One region of the Marinobacter xiaoshiensis genome, then DNA from elsewhere that is predicted to be linked to it. Evidence: predicted binding sites of a transcription regulator. Region 1 holds the regulator's gene; each other region holds the start of a gene.
The links. The regulator FliA, encoded in region 1, starts transcription of late flagellar genes. The targets are predictions, from matches to a motif close to CTAAAGTTTNNNNNNNNNNNGCCGNTAA.
Positions count from the first base shown of each region.

Region 2: the regulator FliA is predicted to act here: its motif matches at 861-888, upstream of flgM (flagellar biosynthesis anti-sigma factor FlgM).
Region 3: the regulator FliA is predicted to act here: its motif matches at 896-923, upstream of RKA07_RS09230 (flagellar protein MotY).
Region 4: the regulator FliA is predicted to act here: its motif matches at 990-1,017, upstream of RKA07_RS12705 (methyl-accepting chemotaxis protein).

Region 1 is NZ_JAVMBO010000007.1:386,224-388,425, reverse strand. Features, by position in the region: gene RKA07_RS05580 (protein phosphatase CheZ) at 1-12, opposite strand, end outside; gene cheY (chemotaxis response regulator CheY) at 33-416, opposite strand; gene RKA07_RS05570 (RNA polymerase sigma factor FliA) at 579-1,322, opposite strand; gene RKA07_RS05565 (MinD/ParA family protein) at 1,354-2,166, opposite strand.
Region 2 is NZ_JAVMBO010000010.1:25,265-27,466, forward strand. Features, by position in the region: gene flgA (flagellar basal body P-ring formation chaperone FlgA) at 50-751, shown strand; gene flgM (flagellar biosynthesis anti-sigma factor FlgM) at 950-1,276, shown strand; gene RKA07_RS07705 (flagella synthesis protein FlgN) at 1,284-1,754, shown strand; gene RKA07_RS07710 (cyclic di-GMP-binding domain-containing protein, MshE-related) at 1,755-2,202, opposite strand, start outside.
Region 3 is NZ_JAVMBO010000011.1:36,380-38,581, reverse strand. Features, by position in the region: gene pyrC (dihydroorotase) at 1-818, opposite strand, end outside; gene RKA07_RS09230 (flagellar protein MotY) at 967-1,884, shown strand; gene RKA07_RS09225 (histone deacetylase family protein) at 1,891-2,202, opposite strand, start outside.
Region 4 is NZ_JAVMBO010000017.1:189,767-191,968, forward strand. Features, by position in the region: gene RKA07_RS12705 (methyl-accepting chemotaxis protein) at 1-891, opposite strand, end outside; gene uvrD (DNA helicase II) at 1,132-2,202, shown strand, end outside.

The DNA.
Region 1 (2,202 bases):
TTTATCGCTCATACGCCCCATCCAATTTCCGGTTACTGAATTCGTTCAAAAATCTTCTCGATTTTTTCTTTTAGAACGGCAGCAGTGAACGGTTTTACTACGTACCCATTCACGCCAGCCTGAGCCGCTGCAACAATCTGGTCGCGCTTGGCTTCGGCGGTAACCATCAAAACAGGAAGGGTTTTCAGGTTTTCATCTGCCCGCACTGCCTTCAACAGATCAAAGCCAGACATTCCCGGCATGTTCCAATCTGTCACAAGGAAGTCGTACTTACCGCTTTTCAACATAGGCAAAGCTGTATTTCCGTCGTCCGCTTCATCGGTGTTGGTGAAGCCAAGATCACGGAGCAGGTTTTTGATGATCCGTCGCATTGTGGAGAAATCATCCACAATGAGAATTTTCATATTTTTGTCCAAAGGGACCTCCAGTTATTAAGACCCGGAATTCGTTTTGACCTTTGCGCTTAAAGTGTAGCAGGCCGCTGATTTAACCATGTATTGTCTGATCTTTATCGCGCTTGTAAAGCATCGGTTACCAAATACTACACTTCATCAGAACCCTGAAGTCTCAAGCCACGCCTAGCTGTGTTCCTCAAGGCGCCACTCGGAAAGTCTTCCACGCAATCTCAACGCGGCCTGACTGTGAATCTGACTGACCCTGCTTTCGCTGACTCCCAAAACAGCGCCAATCTCTTTGAGGTTCAGTTCCTCCGTGTAATACAGGCTCAGTACAAGCTTTTCCCGCTCCGGAAGCAGCTCAATCTCCGCCGCAAGGCTGCTGCGGAAAGAATCAGATGTGAGATCATCCAGCGGATTATCCCGGGCCTCTGTTTCTTCTATCGGCAGCTCACCGGATTCATTGAGCTCATCAAGACTAAAAAGCCGTCCGCTGTTAGCATCGGCCAGAGTGGCATGATATTCGGAAAGAGACATATCGAGCTCTTCCGCCACTTCAAAGTCCTGGGCTTCACGGCCCTCCCGGTCTTCTACTTCCTTGATTGCACGGGCAACCCGACGAGCGTTTCGGTGAACAGAGCGCGGCACCCAGTCGCCTTTGCGGATTTCATCCACCATAGACCCTCGGATGCGAATTCCGGCATAGGTTTCAAAGGTTGCGCCCTTGGTTGAACTATAGCGCTGGGCGGCCTCCAGCAACCCGATCATACCCGCCTGCATAAGGTCGTCGAGCTGCACCGAGGCCGGTAGCCGCGCTAAAAGATGAAGTGCGATTTTCTTTACCAGGGGGGCGTGAGTCTCTATGAGGTCCGAGGGACTTTTCACACCAGCCTGATGATAAATTCCCAGGTTTTTCGCCAATGTCATGCATCCGGTTTTATTTTTTACGGGATCCGTTTCAGACTTCGACGAGCCGCTCCACAAAAAATTCCAGGTGTCCGCGGGGTGATGAAGGCAGTGGCCAGCTTTCTACCTTGTCAGCCAGTGCCTTGATCGCAAGCGACGCTTTGGCTCGGGGGTATGCATCCAGCACGGCTTTCTGGCGCTGAACGGCTTTCTTCACAGCTTCGTCGTAAGGCACCATACCCACATATTGTAGTGCCACATCGAGAAATCGTTCGGTTACCCGGGTTATTTTTTCAAACAAATGGCGGCCTTCCTGCTCACTGCTCACCTGATTGGCGAGAATGCGGAAGCGGTTGGTACCGTAATCACGGTTCATCAGTTTAATCAGGGCGTAAGCATCTGTGATGGATGTGGGCTCATCGCACACCACCAGCAACAGCTCTTGCGAGGCCCGCAAAAAGCTCACAACAGACTCGGAAATACCGGCCGCCGTATCGATAATCAGCACATCAATTTGATCGCCCAACTCGCTGAATGCGTTAATCAGGCCGGCATGCTCCATGGGGCTGAGCTGGGTCATGCGCTGAGTTCCGGAAGATGCCGGTACGATTTTAATCCCGCCCGGACCATTTACCAGAACGTCTCTGAGGTCACACTCTCCTGCCAACACGTCCTGCAAGGTACGATTGGCGGTTACCCCGAGCAGCACATCAAGATTCCCCAGGCCAAGATCGGCATCAAGCAGCACAACGCGCCTGCCTTTTTGCGCCAGAGCGATGCCAAGATTAACTGAAATGTTACTCTTGCCGACCCCGCCCTTGCCGCCGGAAACCGCGATCACCTGTACCGGATGTGCTTTGCTCATACTGTTTATAATCTCTCGCCAGGATTAACCGGATAT
Region 2 (2,202 bases), on a different contig from region 1:
TTCAGTAGCATTTGCCGTATTACTGACAGCATAGGACAAACCAGCAGATATGCGCACCCAGCTTTTAGTATGGATCATGCTCGCAGCGACATTCGCCAACCAAGTGCAGGCAAGAACAACCGCCGACGAGATTCGCGAAGCAACAGCAGCATTCCTTGAGACCTTTGCCGCAACCCAGACCGAAAGAGGCTACAAAGTTGCCTTTGAGACCGGCAACATTGACAACAGGCTTGCATTAGCCGCCTGCTCTGACGATCTGGATATAGAGTTCACAGGTGATCCATGGAAAAGTGAACACCCGTCAGTTCAGATAGCTTGCGCCGGCGATCGCCCGTGGCGAATGTTTGTAACGACCACGGTATCCATCAGTGGCCCTGCCCTGGTCGCCGCCCGCCCGCTCGGAAGAGGTGAACGCGTAACAGGCAACATGCTTGAAACCCGCGATGTTGTGCTTAACGCCAGCCGACGGGGAATAATAACTGATTCACAGATGATTGAGGGCATGATTATACGCCGGCCCGTAAACGCCGGCTCGGTACTCACTCCTGATCTTCTGGACGCACCAATCGCTGTCAGCCGCGGCGATCATGTTATTATTACCGCCCGCCGGGGGCCCTTTTCAGTGCGCTCCCGCGGTAAGGCTCTGGCCAGTGCGTCGGTGGGTGAGCAAGTACTTGTGGAAAACCTTGGCTCAGCCCGCACGGTAAAGGCGAATGTAACCGCTCCCGGGCATGTTGAAGTGCCGATGTGACATGCTCACGGCAACCCCCTTCCGGCGGCAAAAACATGCCGGCGGAGCACCCCGCCCAAGGCGGGATCAGGTTTGTGACAAAATGCTAACAAGATTTGATAATTTGCCCCTAAAGTATGCCAGCCACTAGCCGTTAAGTGGATATAAACCAGAGTCAGCCCACAACATGTGTGGCGTCACCGTAAAGCAGGTATTGATATGTCAGTTGACTTAAATGGAATTGGCCAAGGCCAGGTCAACACCCAGAGAACCACGGCCGACAAGTCCGCTAATGCTCAGAGCGCCAAGCAAGCAGCCCCCGAGCAGGCAAATGCCAAGGCTCAGAGCGCCCGCGGCGAAAACGTAAACCTGAGCAGCCAGGCCCGAAACCTCAAGCAGCTGGAGCAAAAGCTGGGGGATTATCCTGAAATGGATGACGAGCGAATCGAGCAAATTCGTTCAGCCTTGGAAAACGGCACCTATAAAATTGATGCAGGAAAACTGGCCCAAAAAATGCTTGATATGGATGAAAGCATTTTTGGGTGAGTAAATCATGGCTGCAATTGATGATCTGAAGAATCTCCTTTCGCTGGATATCCGTCAGCTTGAAACCCTGGCGGATATCCTGAAGAACGAAAAAACTTGCCTGTCCGGCTCCGATACAAAAGCACTCGATACTCTGACGCGAGAAAAAAACGCGATCTTGGGGGAAATTCGAGAACGTGCCAAGCAAAAAATCCGCACGCTTGTGGCAATGGGGTTTCGACCAGACTCTGGCGACCCCTCCCGCTTTATTCGCAGTGCCGGACTTGATGAGCTTTACGCCCTTTGGCAAGAAGCCGATTCAAAGCTTCGGGAATGCCATGTTCTCAATGAGAATAACGGGCGTATCATAAACCATCTTCAAAAACGCCTTACCCGGCTTACAGACATATTCCGGGGCGCCTCAGGCCAGCAAAAACTATATGGTGCAAAGGGCCAGCAAACAACCGTATCAAGCCGAACTGTGCTTGCCAGCGCCTGATTATCTCGTATAGATAGTCATTCTGGAATCGGGGTGAAAGCTGATGTCCTGAATACTGACGTTGCCCATGGATGGGCTACCCCCACCCCTGACCCGAATGTTGTCCATGCGGATCTCCTCAATTCGCTCAGGGAATGCCATGGATACCCGGCCATTCTCTGCCACCGTGTAACGTGGCTCCCCTTCACGATAATGAACTCCGGTGATCGTAAGGTCTGAATCCAGAACATTAAGTACCGGGAAAAACACATTGGCTGTGAGCTTCATGCCTTCTATGACATCCGGCTCCACTTGGCCGGCACCCTCGTCGGAACCAGAGCCGCCAGCCATACTGCTGACAATATCAACCCGATCAAACAAAGAGCTGTTGCCTTGTCCCGCAACTGCCGACAGCTCATCCTCTGTCAGCGGCGACATTCCAGCCGCATCAAATAACTGACCGGCTTCT
Region 3 (2,202 bases), on a different contig from region 1:
CCGATAGCACCAAAAGCCGAATAGCATCCTGCGCAGCCACAGGCGGCTTCCTTTTTATCTTTTGCATGGGGGGCAGAATCTGTGCCGAGAAAGAATCGCTTGTCTCCGCTGGCGACAGCGTCTCTCAGGGCTTTTTGGTGGCGATTGCGCTTTAGAATCGGGAGGCAGTAAAGATGAGGGCGTATGCCGCCCACGAGCATATGGTTCCGGTTGTACATCAGATGCTGGGGTGTAATCGTGGCGGCCAGATTATTGCCCTGATAATGCCGTACGAACTCTGCTGAGTCAGCGGTGGTTATATGCTCAAGCACTACCTTGAGCTTAGGGAAGGCTTTTAGCGTCGGGGCGAGTACCCGGTCGAGAAACACCTTTTCCCGGTCAAAAATATCGATGTCTTCATCAGTAACTTCACCATGAACAAGCAACAGCATGCCGCATTCTTCCATGGTTTCCAGTACCGGGTAGATATTGCGAATGTCCGTTACACCAGATGCAGAGTTAGTGGTTGCGCCGGCTGGGTAGAGCTTGGCTGCAACAACACCCTCTGCGCTTGCTTCCAGAATATCCTGACGGCTTGTGGATTCGGTCAGGTAAAGCGTCATCAGTGGCCGGAAGTCAGTCCCTTCGGCTGCTGCCCGAATGCGATCCCGGTATGCCGAGGCTTCAGCGGCATTGGTTACCGGCGGAGCAAGATTCGGCATGATGATCGCTCGCCCGAAACAGGCAGCGGTGGCAGGTACAACGCTCTTCAGAGCATCGCCGTCGCGAACGTGGAGGTGCCAGTCGTCGGGGCGCACAAGAGTTAGCTGTTCGGTCATGGTCTGGTTTCCGCAGTGCCTTAAAAAGTTGGCAGATTATAGCAGAAGGTGTCAGTGATTGTTTTTCCTCTCGTCGATTAAAGAACATGGCGCTGATGCCGTTAAACAGGAAACCACCAAACATCCGTGAAACAACGGTATGGCTGTTATGGCACTCGCATTCACAAAAAGATCGCAGAATGTATTGGCAACGCTGGCGCTCGGCATTCTTTTGCCCGTGACAAGCCAGGCTGCAAGCTATGGTGCCGGAATATCGAACAGCCAGTGGTATCTTGCCGAGTCCGTTTTCGAGTGTTCGCTGGTGCATGATGTTCCCGGCTATGGCCGGGCTGTTTTTCGGCACCGTGCCGGGGAAGAACTGTCATTTTTTCTGGAGTCCGAATCTCACCTCATGCGCCCCGGGCGAGGCTCTCTTTTTGTTGAGGCGCCACCTTGGCGACCGGGTGTTGCTCCACGCCCGGTAGGCACGGTAGATGTGTCTGAAGGGCTCCGGCAGGTATCACTTGAAACCCGGCATGCGGTGATTCTTGCCCAAAGTCTGCTGGATGGCATGCGGCCCACAGTTACCAGGGATTCCTGGTACGACGGCAGCCCGGTTCGGGTGCAGGTATCGAATATCAACTTCAGCGGGCAATACCAGCGCTATCGGTCATGCGCTGCGAACTTGCTTCCGGTTAACATCGATCAGATCGGTCGTTCGCGGGTGGCATTTTCCAGCGGTAGCGCAAAGCTGTCTGAAGCCGATATGGATTTGTTGGACAATATCGTTGCCTATTTAATGGCGGATTCTACGGTAGAGCGGGTTTTTGTCGATGGGCATACTGACCGTGTTGGAAGCCGGATCGACAATCGTGCGTTGTCTGAGGAGCGCGCTAATGTAGTGGCAGACTACCTCAAAGGTCGTGGGATAGACCCCGACATGATTACCGTACGGGCTCATGGAGACCAGTACCCGGTATCCAGAAACTATGGCGAAAACCGCCGCACAACGATACGCTTGCAGCGAGAGGGCGAACGCCCTGGCTTGCAGCAAGCTAACGGCTATGGTGGCGCCAGCGCAGGTTAAGAGATGCTAAACCGAACTCAATACGTCCAAATGGGCGTTTACGCTTTCTGCGAGAGCTTTCAGGTGATAGCCGCCTTCCAGCGTTGAAATAATACGATCGTTGCTGTGCTCGTTCGCGACGCTTGCCAGCGTTTCGGTCAACCAGCGATAGTCCTCGGTTTCCAGATTCAGTTCGGCCATCGGATCAAGTCGATGGGCATCAAACCCTGCAGAGATCAAAATTACCTGAGGCTTGAAGGCGTTCAGGCGCTTTAACCAGCCAGCTTCTACCCGCTTTCGGTATTCTTCGGAAGAGCAACCTGCCTCTATGGGAATGTT
Region 4 (2,202 bases), on a different contig from region 1:
GGTAGAAGAAATTGCCTGTGCCTGGCTGCTGATGCGCTCAAGGTTGGCCCGGCTGGCATCGGTCAGGTGGCCTGTTGCTGTGTTCAGTCCATTCACGTCATCGCTGATAGTGGCAAATGATTTATGCAGCTTGGCAACGAACAGGTTGAATTGATTAACCAGTTCCCGGAGTTCATCCCGGCCTTCATAGTTCAGGCGACGAGTCAGGTCGCCTTCGCCAGAGGCCATGTTCTTCAGGGAGTCGATAATCTGGGTAAGGCTGGTGGAGATGGAACGACCGATCACCAGGCTTATTGCGATCAGCACCACAACGGTAGTGACAAGAATAATCAGCGCCAGAGTTTGGGCATTTGTTGAGGCTTCAGCGGTTTCCGAAATGGCGCCCTGGAACCGTGCACGATTGTTTTCAAGCATGGCGTTCAGGCCAGCCTGCAGTTGCTCCAGACGGGCTGCGTTACGGGCTGCGTCGTCGCCAATGCGTGTGAAGTCCGCTGTGCCGTCGATAATGGAGGTGGCAAGGCGGGACGCGTTGTCGTAGTAGTTGTCGAGGTCCCGGCTCAGCTTTTGAATATTGCTGGCTTGGGCGGGGCTCAATTCCGCAATTTTTTCCAGGTTGGTCGCAATGGTGTCGCGGTAGGCCTGGGTTGCTTCCAGCTGCTGGTCGTCCCCCGTGGTAACCGCACCACTGATTTGTTGCTCCATCAGCTTTAGCTGGCCTTCATTAATAGTGGTCAGTTCCAGCGTCGGATAAAGGCGATCTTTTACCTCGCTCAGGCGTTCAGAGTTGGAGCGTTCTGTTATAAACGCGAAGCCCTGACTGATGACAAATGCGAGGATGGCAATGCTGACCAGTAAGCCAAGCTTTTGTGAGATTTTAAGTGATGACAGCATAGTCTTTTCCTGACCGAACAACCCAATGTGGCGGAATCAGCATATAGGTTGCTATTAGTAGGCGAAATGGTGATTGTGTTTCGTACTGTTATGTACTGTTGTCGGCTGATTTTGCAGTAACTTTATAGTAAGGCGAGTCTAAAATGTTAAGCCATCGATCGGGATCGGGGCAGGCTCGGTCACGACTTGTTATAATCTTCGGCCAGAATTCCCCATTCTCCGGACTACAGTGATTTCCCCATGGATGTCTCCCACATTATAGATTCCCTGAATGATGCCCAGCGTGAGGCAGTTACGGCACAGAATGACCACTTGCTGGTGCTGGCGGGTGCCGGCAGTGGCAAGACCCGGGTGCTGGTGCACAGGATTGCGTGGTTGATGCAGGTGGATCGGGTTCCGCCTACGGGGATTCTGGCGGTCACCTTTACCAACAAAGCTGCCAAAGAGATGCGTTACCGCATCGAGGAGATGATGAATATTCCGTCTCGGGGCCTTTGGTTTGGCACCTTCCACGGTATTGCTCACCGGCTGTTAAGGGCGCATTCGAAGGATGCCGGGCTGCCGGAGAACTTCCAGGTACTGGACAGCGATGATCAGCTGCGCATGGTCAAACGGGTAATGCGGGAAGCCCAGATTGATGAAAGTCAGTTTCCACCCAAGCAGGCTCAATGGTTTATCAGCAGCCAGAAAGACGAAGGTTTGCGGGCCGACCACATACAGGAAAATCCGGGCGACCACTTCACCTCCACCATGGTGAAGGTATACAGCCGCTACGAAAAACTGTGCCAGCAAAGCGGTCTGGTAGATTTTGGCGAGTTGCTGCTTCGCTCCCATGAACTCTGGCTGCACCGGCCGGAAATACTGGCTCACTATCAGCAGCGCTTTCAGCATATTCTGGTGGACGAGTTTCAGGACACCAACACGATTCAGTACGCCTGGCTGCAGGTTCTTGCGGGTAATCGTGTACCACTGACGGTGGTGGGTGATGACGACCAGTCTATTTACGGCTGGCGTGGCGCCAAAATAGAGAATATCCAGCAATACCAGAGGGATTTTCCGAACTCCCGGTTGGTGCGGCTGGAACAGAACTACCGATCCACTCAACTGATTCTGAAAGCCGCTAACGCCGTAATTGCCAACAACCAGGGCAGGCTCGGCAAAGAGCTTTGGACAGATGGCGTGGAAGGCGAACCCATCAGCCTTTATGCCGCATTTAATGAGCAGGATGAAGCCAATTACATAGCCGACAGCATCTCCAGTTGGGTGAACGAAGGCAACCTGCGAAGCGAATCCGCCATCCTGTACCGCTCC